DNA from 4 places in the Micromonospora sp. NBC_00362 genome. Region 3 is predicted to be linked to each of the others. Evidence: riboswitches for the same ligand, from Rfam matches in the RefSeq annotation. Region 3 holds a riboswitch; each other region holds the start of a gene.

The links. Region 3 has a riboswitch for cyclic di-AMP ahead of OG992_RS20615 (NlpC/P60 family protein). Riboswitches for the same ligand answer to the same signal wherever they lie in the genome.
Region 1: it holds a riboswitch for cyclic di-AMP, as region 3 does, so the genes downstream of both, OG992_RS28515 (hypothetical protein) here and OG992_RS20615 (NlpC/P60 family protein) in region 3, are expected to answer to the same signal.
Region 2: it holds a riboswitch for cyclic di-AMP, as region 3 does, so the genes downstream of both, OG992_RS10710 (C39 family peptidase) here and OG992_RS20615 (NlpC/P60 family protein) in region 3, are expected to answer to the same signal.
Region 4: it holds a riboswitch for cyclic di-AMP, as region 3 does, so the genes downstream of both, OG992_RS18035 (hypothetical protein) here and OG992_RS20615 (NlpC/P60 family protein) in region 3, are expected to answer to the same signal.

Annotation. Positions count from the first base shown of each region.
Region 1 covers NZ_JAPENH010000001.1:6,160,088-6,164,665, reverse strand. Annotated here, with positions in the region: gene OG992_RS28525 (AAA family ATPase) at 1-1,961, shown strand, start outside; gene OG992_RS28520 (cation diffusion facilitator family transporter) at 2,068-2,985, shown strand; cyclic di-AMP (ydaO/yuaA leader) riboswitch at 3,104-3,235, shown strand; gene OG992_RS28515 (hypothetical protein) at 3,292-4,305, shown strand; gene OG992_RS28510 (hypothetical protein) at 4,447-4,578, shown strand, end outside.
Region 2 covers NZ_JAPENH010000001.1:2,350,590-2,355,167, forward strand. Annotated here, with positions in the region: gene OG992_RS10705 (alpha/beta fold hydrolase) at 1-669, opposite strand, end outside; gene OG992_RS10710 (C39 family peptidase) at 793-1,641, opposite strand; cyclic di-AMP (ydaO/yuaA leader) riboswitch at 1,874-2,014, opposite strand; gene OG992_RS10715 (hypothetical protein) at 2,299-3,069, opposite strand; gene OG992_RS10720 (hypothetical protein) at 3,203-3,625, opposite strand; gene OG992_RS10725 (acyltransferase) at 3,718-4,578, opposite strand, start outside.
Region 3 covers NZ_JAPENH010000001.1:4,477,907-4,482,484, forward strand. Annotated here, with positions in the region: gene dcd (dCTP deaminase) at 1-262, shown strand, start outside; gene OG992_RS20615 (NlpC/P60 family protein) at 337-1,377, opposite strand; cyclic di-AMP (ydaO/yuaA leader) riboswitch at 1,391-1,526, opposite strand; gene OG992_RS20620 (N-acetylmuramoyl-L-alanine amidase) at 1,762-3,744, shown strand; gene OG992_RS20625 (C40 family peptidase) at 3,800-4,578, opposite strand, start outside.
Region 4 covers NZ_JAPENH010000001.1:3,959,844-3,964,421, forward strand. Annotated here, with positions in the region: gene OG992_RS18025 (heavy metal translocating P-type ATPase) at 1-1,021, opposite strand, end outside; gene OG992_RS18030 (YibE/F family protein) at 1,384-2,754, shown strand; cyclic di-AMP (ydaO/yuaA leader) riboswitch at 2,921-3,051, shown strand; gene OG992_RS18035 (hypothetical protein) at 3,056-4,075, shown strand; gene OG992_RS18040 (carbonic anhydrase) at 4,132-4,578, opposite strand, start outside.

The DNA of each region.
Region 1 (4,578 bases), 1.7 Mb from region 3:
AGCGCGACGCGATGGTCTTCCACGCGGCGCAGCGACGGCACACCCTGGACGCCGAGCACGAGGGGCTGGTCTTCGGTCGGCTGGACCTGCGCGACCGTCAGGTGCTGCACGTCGGGCGACTGGGGATCCGCGACGAGAACGCTGTCACGCTCGTCGTCGACTGGCGCGCGCCGGCCGCAGCCGCCTTCTACCAGGCCACCCCGGCACAGCCGCTGGACGTGGTGCGGCGCCGCACCATCCAGTCCCGCGCCGAGCGGGTCACCCGGATCGAGGACGACCTGCTGGACCCGACGGCCGCCCCGGAGGGGATGACTGTCGTCGGTGACGGCGCGTTGCTGGCCACCCTGTCCAAGGCCACCGGCCGGGGCATGCGCGACATCGTGGCGACCATCCAGCGGGAGCAGGACGAGGCGATCCGCTCGCCCGGTTCCGGCGTGACGATCGTCGCGGGCGGCCCCGGCACGGGCAAGACCGCTGTCGCCCTGCACCGGGCCGCGTTCCTGCTGTACTCCGACCGCAGCCGCTACGCCGGCGGCGGCATCCTGGTGGTCGGCCCGTCGTCGGTCTTCGTCGAGTACATCGGTTCCGTGCTGCCGTCGCTCGGTGAGGACACCGCGACCCTGCACTCGCTGGGCACCCTCTTCCCGGGGATGACCGCCACCCGCCCCGACCCGCCCGAGGTGGCGGCGGTGAAGGGCTCGCTGCGGATGCGCCGGGTGTTGGAGCGGGCGGCCCGCGACGCGGTGCCGGGCGGCCCGGGTGAGCTGCGGCTGCTCTACCGCGGCACGCTGCTGCGGTTGGACCGGGCCGCGCTGGACCGAATCCGGGATCGCGCGCTGCAACGCGGCGCACGACGCAACGAGGTGCGCCGGGCCGGTTTCGACGGGGTGTTCGCCGCGCTCTGGGCGCAGGCCCGTGAGCTGAGCAGCGGTCGGCTGCCGGAGCAACCGGCCTTCGAGGCGGAGATCGCCGAACGGTCGGAGTTCCGGGAGTTCCTCAAGGCGTGGTGGCCTCGGCTGCACCCCCGGCACGTGCTCGGCTGGCTGGCGCAGCCGGACCGGCTGCGCCGGTACGCCGGGGGGATCCTCTCCTCGGCGGAGATCCGGCTGCTCAACGCCGCGTACCGGAACCTGGACTCGGCCGGGCTGACCATCGCCGACGTGGCGCTGCTTGACGAGTTGGACGCGTTGCTCGGTAAGCCCGCGCAGCCGGCCCGCGCGCGACGCGATCCGTTCCAGCTCGCCGGCGGCGTCCGTGAGCTGAGCACCCTCGGCGAACGGCAGCGGGCCGCCCGCGCGGCGGCCCGGGAACGCCCGGAGGACTACCGGGAGTACGCGCACGTGGTGGTGGACGAGGCGCAGGACGTCTCGCCGATGCAGTGGCGGATGATCGGTCGACGCGGCCGACTGGCCTCCTGGACCGTGGTGGGCGACCCCGCACAGACCGCGTGGACCGGCGATCCGGAGGAGCTGGACCGGGCCCGCGACCAGGCGCTGGGCCGGCGCAAGCGACACGACTTCACGCTCACCACCAACTACCGCAACTCGGCGGAGATCTTCGCGGTGGCGGCGGCGGAGATCCGTCGGCTCTACCCGGACCTGCCGCTGCCGACCGCCGTCCGCTCCACCGGGGTCGAGCCGGTGGAGCTGGTGGTGCCCGCGACGGGGTTGGAGACCGCGACGGTGGAGGCCGCCGCCGGCCTGCTGGCCGAGGTGGAGGGCACGGTCGGGGTGATCACGCCGGTCCCCCGCCGGGACGAGGTCGCGGGGTGGCTGGGCGCGCTCGGCGCGCCGAGGTTGCAGGTGGTGACCAGCCTGGAGGCCAAGGGCATGGAGTACGACGGGGTGGTGCTGGTCGCCCCGAGCGAGATCCGGGCAGATCCGGGTGCCGGGGTGCGCACCCTGTACGTGGCGCTTTCCCGGGCCACCCAGCGTCTCACCACCATCGACCCGACCGGCTGACGTGTGCGGAGCGCCACCAGCGGACGGCGCTGCCCGTACACTTGCACACATAGCGATGTGAGCATACATTTGACCGGGTCCCGACCAGCGGCGGAAGGTGGTTCTCGTGGGCGCAGGTCATGACCACCACCATGGGTCCGTCGCCAATGCCGCACACCAGCACCGAGGTCGACTCTGGGCGGCGTTCGGGTTGCTCGCCACCCTGATGGTGGTCGAGGCGGTGGCCGCCCTGCACACCGGCTCGCTCGCCCTGCTCTCCGACGCCGGGCACATGTTCACCGACGTGCTCGGCATCGGGATGGCGCTCGCCGCCATCACGGCGACCCGGCGGGCGACCGGCGACCCGCAGCGCACCTTCGGGCTCTACCGGCTCGAGGTGCTCGCCGCGCTGGCCAACGCCGTCCTACTCTCCGGCGTCGCGATCTACGTGGTGATCGAGGCGATCCGCCGTTTCGGCGACCCGCACCAGGTCATCGCCGGCCCGATGCTCGCGGTGGCCGTGCTCGGCCTGCTCGCGAACATCGCCGCCTTCGCGCTGCTGCGCGCCGGGGCCCGGGAGAGCATCAACTTCCAGGGCGCCTACCTGGAGGTGCTCGGTGACCTGCTCGGCTCGCTCGGCGTCATCGGCGCGGCGCTGCTCATCACCGTCACCGACTGGTGGTGGGCCGACCCCCTGGTCGCGGTCGCCATCGGCGTCTTCATCCTGCCGCGCACCTGGCGGCTGGCCCGCGCCGCCATCCGCATCCTGGTGCAGGCCGCCCCGGAGCACCTCCAGGTGACCGCCGTGCACGACCGGCTCGCCGCCGTTCCCGGTGTCGTCGAGGTGCACGACCTGCACGTCTGGACGCTCACCTCGGGCATGGAGGTGGCCTCCGCCCACCTGACCATGGCACCCGGCGCGGAGGTCGGCGCGGTGCTCACCGCGGCGCGTACGGCCCTGCACGACGACTTCCGCATCGAGCACGCGACGTTGCAGATTGAGCCCGGCGCCGCTTCTGGAGCCTGTGGCTCCATCGAATGGTGACGGATCCGTAATTTTCCGTCGTGACGCACGCACCGTCCGTCACATCGGCTGCAGCGGCCCCACCCGCACCGGTAGGCTCGGTCCCGGCCTCCACCAGGCGGCGCCCTCCCGGCGCCGGTGGCGGTCGCCGCCTAATCGCCCAACTGGGCGAACCGGGGAACCATGTTCCTGGGGTGTATCCGCGTCAGCGGTAGGGATCTTCCGTCCCGAACCCGTCAGCTAACCCGGTCGGCGGCTGACGGAAGGACATGCGCAGTGGCACCAGCACGACCACCCGCCGCCCGACTGGCGGCCCTGATCGTCGCGATGTTCGCCCTCGGCGTCGCGCTTCCGGCCGGCACCGCCTCGGCCGCTCCCCCGACCGGCCTGCGGGCCGCCGCACCCGACTCCGACGAGGAGGGCGGCACCCCGGCGTTGCGGGCCCAACTCGAGGCGGCCAGCAAGGGCTACCTGGACGCGAAGCGCGCCCTGGACACCTCGGTGCAACGGCAGAAGCAACTCGCCACCCAGCTGACGACCATCGAGGGTGAGATCGACCAGCGCAACGGCAAGGTCGGCGAGATCGCCGAGGTGGCCTACCGCACCGGCCGGCTCGGTGCGATGTCGGCGCTGCTCAACAGCAACACTCCGGAAGGCTTCATGGACCGGGCGGCCGCGCTGGACGCGGTGGCGGCCAACGAGGACCGGGTGCTGCGCGACCTGCTGGACAGCAAGGACAAGGCCAACCGCACCCGGGTCGCCCTGGACGGCGAAATCAACGAACAACGCAAGCAGGTCGCGGTGATGGCCAAGCGCAAGGAGCAGGCCGAACGGGCCCTGACAGTGGCCACCACACCCAAACCGCAGACCACCGCCGACGGCGGCTCCAACCGGGGCACCTCCAGCGCCAACGCGAAGGCCGCACCGCGCAACTCCGACGGCTCCTGGCCCTCCGAGTCGTGCAGCGTCAACGACCCCACGCCGGCCAACGGCTGCATCACCCCGCGCACCCTGCACGCGCTCAACCAGGCCAAGGCCGCCGGATTCACCCGCTACGTCTCGTGCCACCGCCCCAGCGGCTCCGGCGAACACCCGAAGGGCCGGGCCTGCGACTTCGCGGCGCAGAAGGGCGGCTTCGGCGGGAACGCCACCGGCGGCGACAAGACGTACGGCAACAACCTGGCGGCGTACTTCATCCGCAACGCCGACCGGCTCGCCGTGCTCTACGTGATCTGGTACAGGCAGATCTGGCTGCCCAGCAGCGGGTGGAAGTCGTACAGCGGGGCGCAGGGCACCCCGTCGACCGACCACACCAACCACGTACACCTGTCGGTCTACTGACCCACGCGTCGTGATGCCTGTGAGTCATGGGTTGGCTCACAGGCATCACGTGTGTCCGGGGCGGGGCTACGTCGCCGGGCGTACCCGTGATGTCGTCGATCGTCGGACGACCCGGCAGCGGTCGGCGGGAAGCATCGCGGTATGCCTCGGATCCGACCCACCACCCGCAAGGCGCTGCTCACCCTGCATCTCGTCACCTCGCTCGGCTGGCTCGGCGCCGACCTGGTGCTGCTCACCCTCGGCATCGCCGTCCAGCGGGGCGCCGACCCGGCT
Region 2 (4,578 bases), 2.1 Mb from region 3:
GGCCACCGGTACGCCGTACTCCTTGAGCTGTTCGTCGGTGACCATCGGGTCGTTCTCCCCGCGCGCCAGCACCACCGGCACGTCGGTCGCCGCCAGGAGCGCGGCCAGGTCGGGCTCGCCGACGGCGAAGGCGGCCGGGTCCATGGCGAGGCGCCACCGGCCGTCGACCTGGCGCAGCCCGGCGTCCACCACCGGATCGTCCGGCGGGACCAGGCCGGCCAGCCCGGAGACCCGCAGGTAGCGGCGCGCCGCCTCGGTGCGGCTGGCGAACCAGCTCACCGGTCGGGCGGCGACCTCGGCGGCGCGGGCCAGCTCAGCGGGTGACCAGAGTGCCTTGATGCCCAGCCCGACCACCGCGTCCACCGGCGTTCCGGCGTCGCGGGCGGCAAGCACCAGGCCGACCACCCCGCCCAGCGAGTGCCCGAGCACTACCAGCCGGTCATCGGGGGCGAGGGCCTGCGCGATCTGCTGAGCGAAGCCCGGGAAGGAGTACGACGGCAGCGGCGACGCCCAGCCGTGGCCGGCGAGGTCCGGTGCCAGCCACCGACCGGGCCAGTGCTGCTCAAGGTACGGGGCCCAGGGCAACCACACGTCCCCGGTCGCTCCCATGCCGTGCAGCAGCAGCAGGACCGGCCTGCGGCCGACGTGACCACCCGTTTTCTCCACCACGGCCGCAGTCTCCCACGGTTCACTGTCGGGTACGAGAGCCGTCGACGCCGGACCGCGCGCACAAACGCCGCGGGCGCCGGCCCCTTGTGGAGGACGGCGCCCGCGGCGGTCAGCGTGCCCGGGTCAGGCGGAGTAGCCCCGGCTGGTGATCCAGTTGGCCAGGTCGATCGTGGTGATCCAGTACGACGGGTCGGCCGGGTTCGCCGAGTCGGCGATCCGAACGGTGCGGCCGTTGTCCTTGTAGCCCACGACGGCGATGTAGTGCCCGCCGCCGTAGGAGTGCCAGCCGCCGTCGGTGTCGGTGGCGTCCCCGACGACGTTCGCCACCACGCCCCGACCGTCGGTGATGGCCTTCACCACGTCGGCCTGGAGCCGGTCCATCTGGGCCGGGCTGGGCGCTCCGGGGAACATCCGGGTCCGGTACGGGGAGCCCTTCACCTCGGCGTTGAGCACCCGGGTGGTGTCCTCGGCCGAGTTGGTGCCCATCTCGGTGGTGCCCAGCTCGGCGCCGAGGTCCTCCTGGGTGCGGTCGATGCCGGCGGCGCTGAGCGCGTTCCGGGTGGCAGCCGGGCCGCAGTTGTAGTAGGTGTTCTGCGCCTCGTAGTCGTAGTCGAGCACCTTGGTCGCGGGCGGCTTCGGCCGCTCCGGCTTCCGGGTGAGGTCCGGGTTGCTGCTGGCCTTGGCTGCGGGCGACGCGGCGCTGGTGGCCGGCGCGGCAGTGGTCGGCGCGGCGCTGGCCGAGGGGGACGCGTCCCGAGCCTCGCCGCGGGAGGCGGTGAGGTCGCTGCGCATCTCGGCGACAGTGGTCGCGGTGCGCTGGCCGGCCGGGGCTTCGTCGGCAGTGGTGAGCAGGGCGCCGGTGGTGGTGGCGATCGCGAGGGCAGCGGCGGAGGCGGCGACGATCTGGTACGGGCGCTCGGTGGCGAGGCGGCGGAGCTGACGCTGCAGGGTGTGCTTCACGGGGTCCTCCACGGATCGGGGGGAGAGCGGCACACCGGGGCCGGACCGGTATCCGGGCAGGCGCCAGCGCGCGGACCGTGGTCCGCGGATGGTGAACCGCTCAGGGGAACGCCCGGCGCGGCCGGGCGGGGAAGGCGATGACCCGGGGGTCAGCTCACCGTCACGGGACGAATGAGCGGGTGCACCGCCGCGCCGTGGAGGCGAGGGAACAGCCGAGGGGTGGAAAGGTGCTGCACGAGGATGGGACTCCTTCCGACACCGCCTACCGGGTTAGCTGACGGATTCGGGCGGGAAGACGCCCTACCGCGGGCCGTGGCTCGCGGATTCACCCCGGACTTACTGGTGGGTCCCCGGTTCGTTGATCACGATTAAGCGGGTCGATGCGGCGTCGCGTCTTGCGATCGGTTACCGCACCGGACGGGACGACACTACTGGCGTCTCAACGCCCTGCCAAGCCAGGTTCACCTGCGTAAACCCCAATTGGCGCGACAATTTCTGCGCGTATTGCCGCTGATGTGACTCGATGGGACAACCGGTTACGGTGACGCCTACGGGCGACAACCGGACAGGCCGTAAAGAACGCGGCCACAATCGCGGGAACAATCCCACCGAACGCGTCGGACGTCGGATTTTCCGATTGGGTGACCGGCCTCACATCACGGATTGGGCTCAACCCACCCGGGCCGGGCGCCACAGTGCCACGACGGCGGGACGCAACGCCCCGGCCACGGTGCGGCGCGCGGGGACCAGGATCGGGCGGAGCCGGGCCGCCGCCGCGTACGCCTCCTCGGCGAGGGCACGGGCCGAGGAGGCGGCCAACTCCGCGTCGCGCCAGGCGACCCGCTCACTGTCGGCGGCCACCTGGTAGTCGGCCAGCCGCGCATCGCGGACCACCCGGCTGATCAGCACCTCCTGCTCGACCGGGTGTCGCCGGGGATCCCAGCCGCGCCGGTGCCCGAACACGTCGCCCAGCTGCGCCATGGTCAGGTCGCCCCGCCAGTACGCCGCCATCGCCGCCCGGTGCAGATAGCGTTCCCGGGCGGCGTACTCGGCGGGGGTGTGCGAGGTCTGCGGGGTGGGCAGCGCCCCGGCGCCGGCGAAGCGACGCGCGGCGGTGTCCGCCTCGTCGTACCCGGTCCAGGCCTGCTCCATCTGCTCCTGAGCGGTCAGCCAGGCGGCGCGCCGCCGCTTGGCGGTGATGGCCGCACGGGCCGCGGCGACGGCCACCTCCTCGGCGTAGCGGCGCAGGTCGACGGCCTCGGCGGCGGCCAGCTCCCGACGAGTGGGCCCGGCCGGGAGCGGGTCGTCAGTGGGGAGGTCCCGTTCGGGGCGGGCGGCCAGCACGGTGAGCAGGCCCAGGGTCAGCAGGAACAGCGTCGACCAGATGGCGGCGGCCCGCGGCATCTCGGTCACGAACTGGTAGAAGACGACGGTCTCCATGGTCGGCACCTCGGGGAGAGAGCAGTGCGATGGGGAGCCGCGCCGATCAGCGGGCCACTGTGGGCCACGGGTCGGCGGGTCAGGGAGCGGGTGTGTCGACAGGGCGCTGTGGCGGGACGGTCGTCCCGGTGGCTCAGCGCGCGGGTGGGGCCCGCGAAGCCCGACCGCCCGTACCGTCGATGAGGGGCAGCCGGTCAGATTCGGCCGCGCCGACCGGCAGCACGACGGCCGCCGTGGTGCCCTGATCACCGGGGAGCGCCACCGGCGTGTCGACCGACCAGGTCGGGGCCGACTCCTCTGCGGCTTCCGGCGGTGTCGCCGCGGCCGGGCGGGCCGCGCTGGATGCCCAGGAGTGCCGGTAGGAGGCCGCCAGCGACCCGGCGGCGGCCGAGGCCGGCACGGCGCTCGACGTCGGCACCGGGCCGGGTGTTGGCGTGACGGCCGTGGCCGGGCCTGCGCCGAGCGCCAGGGCCGCGACGACGGCGAGGCTGGTCAGCACCCGAGTCGCCCAGCGCGCCACCCACCACAGCGGACAGGTGAACGCGACCGGAAGCACGCCCCAACGCTACCGTCGCGCCGACCCGGGCGCACCGACCACGGGCGTGTCGGATCACGCCGCGCCGACCCCGTTGACCAGGGTGGACGTTGTCAGCGCAGGTCGACGTACGGTGATCGACCGCCAGCCTGACCGACCTCGTCGGCAGGTCCGTCGACAGTGCCGTTGGCGCTGCTTCCGGGATCCCGAGCGTCGTCGCCGCCGGCCGCCCGTTGTCGGGGGACGGGCGCCGGACGGGCCGCACGGCGCGGCGCGAGCCGGCGCATCATCGGGGTTTCGACGAAGCGGTGCAGCAGCCCGGCGAGGATCAGGTTCGCCGCCAGGAAGCCGAGCACCACGGCCGGGCCACGCCAGCCCGCGAAGCCGATCCCCCAGGTGCCGCTCCAGCGCAGCACGCTCGTCATCACCAGCACGTGCACCAGGTAGAAGGCGAACGAGACCTCACCGAGCCAGACCAGCGGCCGGGACCGCCACGGCGAGCGCCGACCCCGCACGTCCGCGTCCGCAGCGGCGGTGATCACCAACAGGTACGCGACCGCGAGCAGCGTGGTCCACAACTCGGCACGGATCCACTGCGCTGCCGCCACCCAGGTGACCAGGAAGATCCCGCTGGCCACCCTCAGACCGGGACCGCGCCACAGCCCCCGGCGCATCAACTCGGCAGCCACCGCGCCCAGCCAGAACTCCAGCGACCGTACCGGCGGGAATATCTGGGTGAACCACCAGCGGCTCACCTCCGGCACCAGCTCCTGCGCCGGCCAGAGCGCGAGGATCAGCAGCGGCAGCGCGACGATCAGCGCCCAGAGCAGCTTCGGTCGGGCCCGGCGCAGCAGCGGCAGCGCCAGCGGCAGACACAGGTAGAAGAAGAACTCGCAGGACAGCGACCAGCTGACGGTGTTGATGCTGTAGAACCAACCCGGCCGGGGGTCCCACGCCTGCAACAGCAGCAGGTT
Region 3 (4,578 bases):
GCTCGGCCTGCTCACGCACTCCACCGCCGGCTTCATCGACCCGGGCTTCTCCGGTCACGTGACGCTGGAACTCTCGAACGTGGCGAACCTGCCGATCACCCTCTGGCCGGGCATGAAGATCGGGCAGCTCTGCATCTTCCGGCTCTCCTCGCCGGCTGAGCACCCGTACGGCTCGGTTGTCTACGGGTCGCGCTACCAGGGCCAGCGGGGGCCGACACCCAGCCGCGCCTGGCAGCACTGGCGCACCTGGCCAACACGCTGAGGTTCAGCAGCCAGGACCGAGACGACGAGGGCCCGCCGCGACGGAATCGCGACGGGCCCTTCGATGACTCACTGTCAGCCTGGACGGCCGTAGCTGTGGATCGGGCCGTCGTCGACCTTCTTCATCTTGACCGGCTGACCGGCCTGCGAGGCGTGCACCACCCAGCCGCCGCCGACGTACATGCCGACGTGGTGGATGTCGCTGTAGTAGAAGACCAGGTCGCCGGGGCGCAGGTCGCCCTTGCTGACGTTCTTGGTCACCCGGCTCTGCGCGGCGGCGTTGTGCGGCAGCGACACGCCGGCCTTCGCCCAGGCGGCCAGCATCAGCCCTGAGCAGTCGTACGAGTTCGGGCCCTCGGCACCCCAGACGTAGGGCTTGCCGATCTGCGCGCAGGCGAACTTGACAGCGGTGCCCGCGCCGCCTCCGGGGTAGCTGCCCGGGCAGGGCGCCGGGCGCAGCGGACCGCCGCCGCCGCTGCCGTACACCTTGAGGCGCAGCTTCTGCAGGCGGTCGATCTCGTCGTTGATCTGCTTCTTCTTCGCCGCGAGCTGAGCTTCCGTGCGGGTCAGCTGGGCCACCATCTCGTCCAGTGGCGCCTTCTGCGCGGCCAACTGGTCGCGCAGGTCGGCCACCTGGCGTACGTCCTTCTGCTGGTTGTGCGCGAAGCGGTCGAGCATTTCGAGCTGGCCGACCACCTCGCTGGGCGACCGGCTGCCCAGCACGGCGTTGACGGTCGAGACGTTCTCACCCTTGTAGGCGCGTACGGCCAGGGCGCTGACCTTGTTCATAGCGGCGTCGACCTGGCGCTCGAGCGGAGTGATCCGGGCGGCCAGCGCGTCTGCCTGCTTGCGCTTCGCGGCGAGGTCGATGCGGGTGGCGTTGTGCCGTTCGATGATCGGTTCGAGCTTGTTCCAGTCGGCGTCGATCTGGCGCTCGATCTCGGCGACGGACGGGTCGGCGTGGGCCGCAGTGGCACTGCCGGTCAGAACGACGGCGATGCCGGCCAGCGCGGCGAGTGCGGTGGTGAAGCGGGACCAGCGTGGGCGCGGCACTATCGACGCCGGGCCGGCTGATGCCGACCGCTCGGACGACGGCCGCGGGGCATGGAGTGCCACCGGGGTTCCGTACTCCTTCTTCCTGACCGCCTACCGGGTTAGCTGACGGGTTCGGGCGGGAAGTCGGCGCCCTACCGCAATGGCTGCGGATTCACCCCGAGGGACCTGGGTCCCCGGTTCGCTCGGAAACGACTCGGCGGTGTCGGTCCGTTACCGCCCAGGTTGGGCGGAGCTGCTGTCGGGCCGACAAATGACCAGAGTAGAGACGCCTGTTACCGATCCGCAACCCGTGCGGCGGTGACACTCCGTACGGATTGGACGACGTCACCGACAGTGTGTGAAGAATTCTTTCCATCCACTTCGATAGATAGAAAGGTATTGACGTGACCTCCCGGACGGCGCGATGGTGACCTGACCTCACTCCGCGAGAATCTAGGGGGTTCGATGCACCATCCAACCCTGTCGACCGGCTGGCGCGCGCTGCTCGCCGCCACAGTGGTTGCCGCCGCGACCACCGTGCCACTCTCCGTCGGCCCGGCCGCCGCCGCGCCCAGCACCGACCGCCAGCAGCAGTACGCCGCAGCGGCCCTCGAGTACGGCGTGCCGGCCGTCGTGCTGCTCGGCGTCTCCTACCTGCAGTCCCGTTGGGACACCAACGCCGGCACGCCGAGCACCAGTGGCGGCTACGGTCCGATGCACCTGACCGACGCGCGGCACGTGGCCGCCCTACCCGGGCGCGGCCACCACGACGCCGGCGTCGAGGACCCACGCGGCGACGACTCCCGTCCCGCCCGAGTGCCCGCGCCCCGACCGGTCGAGGCACCCGCGCCGTCCACCGCCGCGTTGCAGACCGTCGACGCCGCCGCCACGCTGACCGGCGCCACTCCCGAGGCACTGCGCACCGACGCGGGCCTCAACATCCGGGGTGGGGCCGCGCTGCTGAGCGCGTACCAGAGGGATCTGGGCGCGCCGGTCGGCGCGGACACCGACCCGGCGGCCTGGTACGGCGCGGTGGCCCGCTACTCGGGCGCGGACAGCGCCGACGCCGCCGCGGCCTTCGCCGACGAGGTCTTCACCACCATCGGCGCGGGCGAGGCCCGGGTGACCGACGACGGCCAGCGGATCACCCTGCTGGCCCGCGCGGTACGGCCGGAGCGTTCCTGGCTGGACCGGCTGGGTCTGCGCCGCCTGGCCCGCCCGGACGGGGTGGAGTGCCCGCGCACCATCTCCTGCGAGTGGATCCCGGCGCCCTACGAGGCGTTCGGCGACGGGGACTACGGCAACCACGACCTCTCCGACCGGCCCACGCGGCAGAAGATCGAGTACATAGTCATCCACGACACCGAGGCGAGTTGGGCCACCACCCTGCAACTGGTCCAGGACCCGACCTACGTGAGCTGGCACTACTCGCTGCGCTCGGTCGACGGGCACATCGCCCAGCACGTGAAGACCAAGGACGTCGGCTGGCACGCCGGCAACTGGTACGTCAACGCGAAGTCGATCGGGTTGGAACACGAGGGCTTCGCGGCGCAGGGCACCTGGTACACCGAGGCGATGTACCGGACCTCGGCGAAGCTGGTCCGGCACCTGGCGCTGCGGCTGGGCATCCCACTGGACCGGCAACACATCATCGGTCACGACAACGTGCCCGGCACCATCCCCTCGACCGTGCGGGGAATGCACTGGGATCCGGGCCCGTACTGGGACTGGACGCACTACTTCGACCTGCTGCACGCGCCTCGACTGGACACCGGCACCCCGGCCACCGGAATGGTCCGGATCGATCCGGACTACGTCACCAACCAGCCGGCGTTCACCGACTGCGTCACCCCGGGCGTGCCCTGCGCGCCACGCGGCTCCTCCGCTGTGGTGCTGCGCAGCGCACCGTCCGCGGACGCGCCGCTGGTCAACGACATCGCGCTCCGCCCTGACGGCAGCCCGAACACGATGGCCGTGTCGGACCACGGGGCCCGGGCGTCAGCCGGGCAGACGTACGCGCTGGCCGGACGGCAGGGCGACTGGACGGCGATCTGGTACCTCGGGCAGCGGGCCTGGTTCCACAACCCGGCGTCCGCGCCGACCGCCAGCTGGACCGTCGGCATCGTGGCCACGCCGAAGCCCGGACGGACCACAGTTCCGGTCTACGGACGGGCGTACCCGGAGCAGTCCGCGTACCCGGAAGGGGTGCCCTACCAGGCGATCTCGCCGCTGCAATACACCCTGGCCGCCGGGCAGCGGTACGCCGTCGGCGCGGTGCTGGCCGGCGAGTACTACCGGGCCAGCACGTTCGACGGCTCCTCGTCCGGCGACTGGACGGTGATTCGCGGCAAGAACCGGTACGCGCAGATCCAGTTCGGTCACCGGATCATGTACGTCGACCTCGCCGACGTGCAGCTCCTGCCGTCCCCGGTCGGCGCGCCCCGCTGAGAACCACGAAGGCCCCCGGTCGGTGACCGGGGGCCTTCGTGTCGCGTGAGGTGGATCAGCCAGGTCTGCGGAACCCGGCGACCGGCATTGTGTTGATGCTGGACACCTGCACCGGCTTACCGGCACGTGGCGCGTGCACCATTGTGTTGTTGCCCAGATAGAGCCCGACGTGACTCAGGCCGGAGAAGAAGAAGACCAGGTCACCGGGGCGGGCGTCACCTCGCGAGATGGCCTTGCCCTCGTTCCACTGGTCACCGGTGTGGTGGGTGAGGTAGATCCCGGCCGCCTTGTAGGCGTACTGGGTCAGCCCCGAGCAGTCGAACGAGTTCGGCCCGGTGGCGCCCCAGACGTACGGCTTGCCGACCTTGCCGCAGGCGGTCTTGATAGCGGTGCGTGCCGCCTCGCTGACCACGCCGTTGATGGTCGGGCAGGCCGCGGTCTTGACCGTGGTCTTGGGCATCGACGCCTCGAGCTGCTTGATCTCGGCGTCGATCTGCTTCTTCTTGGCCGCCAGCTCGTTCTGCTGCTTGGTCTGGGTGACGATCAGCGCGTCCAGCTTCTGCTTCTCGCCGTCGTACTTGGCCCGCACGGCCAGCACACCCTCGACCTCCTTGCGCTCCTGCGAAGCGAGCCGGTCGAGGATGGTGAGCTGCTCGGTGAGCGTGTCCGGCTTGGCGCTGACCAGCAGCGCGCCGATGTCGTGCGACGGGCCCGAGATGTAGTAGCGGGAGGCGAGGTCGCCGACCCGGTTGAGCGCCAACTCGCTCTGCAGCGCCAGCGGCTCGATCTTCTTCTGCAGGTTCGCCGACTTCTGCCGGTTGACCTTCAACTGCG
Region 4 (4,578 bases), 520 kb from region 3:
CCAGGATCCCGGACCGCGCGGCGAGCGCTGTGGAGAGCGCGACGACCAGCGGGATGGCGAGACCCAGCGCGTGCGGGCAGGCGATCACCAGGACGGTGACCGCACGGACCACCGCCTCGTCCGGCTGACCGAGCGCGGTCCAGACCAGTACGGTCAGCACGGCGGTGCCGGTGGCCAGGTAGAACAGCGCGGCGGCGAACCGGTCGGCCAACAGTTGGGCCCGTCCACCGGAAGCCTGGGCCTGCGCGACCATCCGCTGGATGCCAGCGAGGGCGGTCTGCTCACCCAACGCCTCGACGCGCACCCGGATCGCCGAGTCGGTGGCGACGGTGCCGGCCACCACCCGGTCGCCCGTCGACCGGGCGACCGGCCGCGACTCCCCGGTGATCATCGACTCGTCCAGCTCGGCGCCGCCCTCGACGACCCGGCCGTCCGCCGGCACCCGACCCCCCGGCCGGACCAGCACCACGTCGCCGATCCGCAGACCGGTCACCGGCACCGCCTCGACCCGCCCGTCCGCCGCCACCCGTTCGGCCTCGTCCGGCAACAGCGCGGCGAGCGCCGCGAGCGCTCCCCGGGCCTGCCCGATGGCCTTCATCTCCTGCCAGTGCCCGAGCAGCATGATGGTGACGAGCGCGGCCAACTCCCACCAGAAGTCCAGGTCGAAGGCGCCGACGCTGGTCGCCAGGGACGCGGCGTACGCGACGGTGATCGCCATCGCGACCAGCAGCATCATCCCGGGCGCCCGGTCCCGCACCTCCCTGACCGCACCGACCAGGAACGGCCAACCGCCCCACCAGAACACCACCGAGCCGAGCACCGGCCCCACCCAGGCCCGGCCGGGGAGGCCGTCGTCCCCGGTCAGGCCCAGCCGATCCGACACGAGACGACTCGTCAACACCACCGGGACGGTCAACACCAGGCAGACCCAGAACCGGCGGCGGAACAACGCCGGATCGTGCCCGGCGTGTTTGTCGTGCCCGGCGGGCTTGTCGCGCCCGGCGTGTTTGTCGTGCGGCATGGGCTCGGCGTGTCGCTGGCGATCCGGGTCGGGCGGTGACGGAGCGGGCATGGCTCCAACATGCCGCCCCGGAGGCCGCCGCGCGAGCGGTTCGGCCGCCCGACACTCCGCCACGACCTGCAACCCCCGGGAGGGCTGGCTAGCATCTCCCACGATGGCCCTCCGAATGCCGCTGCACAGTCGGGCACCGGCGCCGCCCCGTCGTGGCGTCGTCCCCGGCCGACCGGGCCGAGCACTGACCGTCCGTGATCAAGCGGTCGTCAGGCAGCGATCCGCCCCGCCGTCCGCCGCGTTTCCACCGCAACGGTGAACCGCCCGGCCCGCTGACCCGTATCCCGCACCGGATCGTTGGGAGTCTCACCTTGGCCGCCGACCACACTCACCCCGCTCCGTCCGCCCCGCCACGGGTGCGACGGATCCTCATCGTGACTGTGGTACCCCTCTTCGTCGCCACCGTGCTGGCCGCGTTACTGCTCTGGCCCCGCGGCGGGTCACCGCAGACCGATGGTGGCGCGGACGTGCCTCGCCACCCCGGCACCGTCACCCGGGTGGTGAGCGAGCCGTGCCCGCCGGCGCCGTCGGTTCCGGAGGGCACACCGAGGGTCGGCGACGGGCGGTGCGGCACTGTCGACGTCCGGGTGGACGACGGGCCGACCGCCGGCCAGCAGGTACGGACACCGGTGCCCGACGGGCCCGGCGCACCCCGGGTCGAGGTCGGCGACGAGGTCGTCCTGGTCGAACTGGCCGATCCGATCGATCCCACGGTCAGCAACTGGAACATCGCCGAGCACCAACGCGGCACCCCGATGGTGTGGCTGGCGGTGGTCTTCGCGGCCGCGATCGTCGCGTTCGGGCGGTGGCGAGGTCTGGCAGCGCTCGCCGGGCTGGCCGCCAGCTTCGCCATCCTGCTCACCTTCGTGCTGCCGGGCATCAGCGCCGGCAGGTCACCGCTGCTGGTGGCGGTGGTCGGTGCGGCCCTGATCATGTTCGTGGTGCTCTATCTGACCCACGGGGTCACCGCACAGACCTCGGTCGCGGTACTCGGCACCCTGGGCAGCCTGGTGCTGACCGGCGTGCTCGCCACCATCGCCACGGCCGCGACCCACCTCACCGGCTTCGGCAGCGAAGACGCCACCACCCTGTCGATGTTCCAGGGCGACGTGGACCTGCACGGTCTGCTACTCGCCGGCATCATCATCGGATCGCTCGGGGTGCTCGACGACGTGACGGTCACCCAGGCGGCCACCGTCACCGAACTGGCGAACGCGAACCCCGGGCTGACCCGGTTGCAGCTGTACCGTGCGGCCACCCGGGTCGGCCGCGCGCACATCGCCTCCACCGTCAACACCATCGTGCTGGCGTACGCGGGCGCGTCACTGCCCCTGCTGCTCCTGCTCACCGCCGACTCGCGGCCGATCGGGCAGATCCTCACCAGCGAGTTCCTCGCGCAGGAGATCGTCCGCAGCGCGGTCGCCACCCTCGGCCTGATCGCCGCCGTGCCGCTGACCACCGGCCTGGCAGCGGTGGTGACCGCCGCCGGGCGCGGCGATGCCACGCCGTCCACCGGCGCTCCCGCGCCCCGGCCCCAGCCGGACCGCAGCGAGGCACTGGCCGCACTCAGCTCACCGCGTACGGCCGGCTCCGACGAGCCGGACCGGACGCGGACCGCACCCCCATCCGAGGCCACCGACCGGTGGCCGGAGTCGAACAGGAGCACGGATACGGCATGGTGACACTCCTCAGCGTGACCAGATCGGGCATCCACCCTGAGAACCGCGTCACTGGTCACTCAACGCTATGGCGAAATGACGCTTTTGGTCGGCATCCAGGCATAGCTCAGCCGGTCGACTCTCGGGTAACCTCGCTGCCGGTTACCGATGAAGGCGCGAAGCGGCGCCTGCGGTGCCACCGCCCAATCGCCAACCGGCGAGCCGGGGACCCAGGTGCCTGGGGTGAATCCGCGTCAGCGGTAGGGGCCACTTCCGCCCCGAACCCGTCAGCTAACCCGGTCGGCGGTCGACGGAAGGGAACATTGTGACGGCACCCCTACGCCGCTGGTTGACACCCGTGGTGGCCGTGATCGCCGCACTGACCGTGCTCGCCGGGCCGCTCCCGGCGCACGCCGCCCCGACGAACCCCACACCGTCCGGGCACGAGGAGGACGGCGAGCCCAAGCTGCTCAACGACGTCATCGAGCAGGCCAACCGCGACTACTCCGCCGCGAAGTCCAAGCTGGACAAATCCAAGAAGCGGCAGGGCGAGTTGGCGGCGGAGGTCAACCGCGCCAAGGCCGACCTGGACGCGCTGGCGCCGCAGGTCGGGCAGATCGCCGCCCAGGCGTACCGGACCGGCCGGATCGGCGCGGTCGCGATGCTGCTGGAGAGCGACGCTCCCGACTCGTTCGTCCAGCGCGCCGGGCTGCTCGACGAGATGAACATGGTCAACGAGAAAAAGCTCTCCGAGGTCAACGAGGTGAAGGCCCGCGCCGAGCAGGCCAAGCTGGCCCTCGACACGGAGGTCCGCGAGCAGCAGAAGCAAACCGCCCTGATGGCGAAGCGCAAGAGCGAGGCCGACAAGGCGCTCTCCCTCGTCGGCGGCAAGGGTTTCACCGGCGGCCTGGTGGATGCCACCTCCAAGGTCGCGAAGATCGGCCCGGGTCGCACGGCCGACGGTGACTGGAAGCCCCAGTCGTGCAGCGAGAACGACCCCACCACGTCCGGCTGCGTCACGCCGCGCACGCTGCACGCGTACAAGGAGGTCAAGGCGGCCGGCTTCAACCGGTTCGTCGGCTGCTACCGCCCCGGCGGGCCGTGGGAGCACCCGAAGGGCCGCGCCTGCGACTGGTCGCTGCAGAAGAGCGGGTTCTCCCCATGGCACAACAACGACACCCGGACGTACGGCAACAACGTCGCCGCGTTCCTCATCCGTAACGCCGACCGGCTCGGCATCTACTACGTGATCTGGAACCGGCAGATCTGGTTCCCGGCCACCGGCTGGAGTTCGTACAGCGGGCCGTCGAACCACACCGACCACGTCCACATGTCGCTGCTCTGACCCGCACGATCCCCGTCGAGGGCCGTTCCGCGTCACGCGGAGCGGCCCTCGACGCGTCAAACGGTGGCAGGCGCGGCCGGGTCGGTCGACTCGGCCGAGGCCGGGGTCTCCACCGTCGCGAAGCCGGCCGGCACCGCGGCCACCGGGCGCACGGCTCCGGCGGCGAGCCGGTAGGACACCCCCACCACCGCACAGCGTCCCAGCGCCACCTCGTCGGCCAGCACGGGCGACTGCCCGAGCAACGTCTCGACGGTCTGGGCGATGTGGATGTCCACGATGCCGTCGATGTCGTCAACGCCCTCGGACGCGGCGCGGCGCAGGCTGGGCAGCACGGCGTCGACCACCGCGCGCAGATGCCCACTCGGTGCGGTACCGGTCGCGGCGGACTCCCGGGCGGCCTGCACCGCACCACACGAGTCGTGGCCGAGCACCACCACCAGCGGGGTGCCGAGCACTGTCACCGCGTACTCGACGCTGCCGAGCACCTCGGGGCCGGCGGTGTG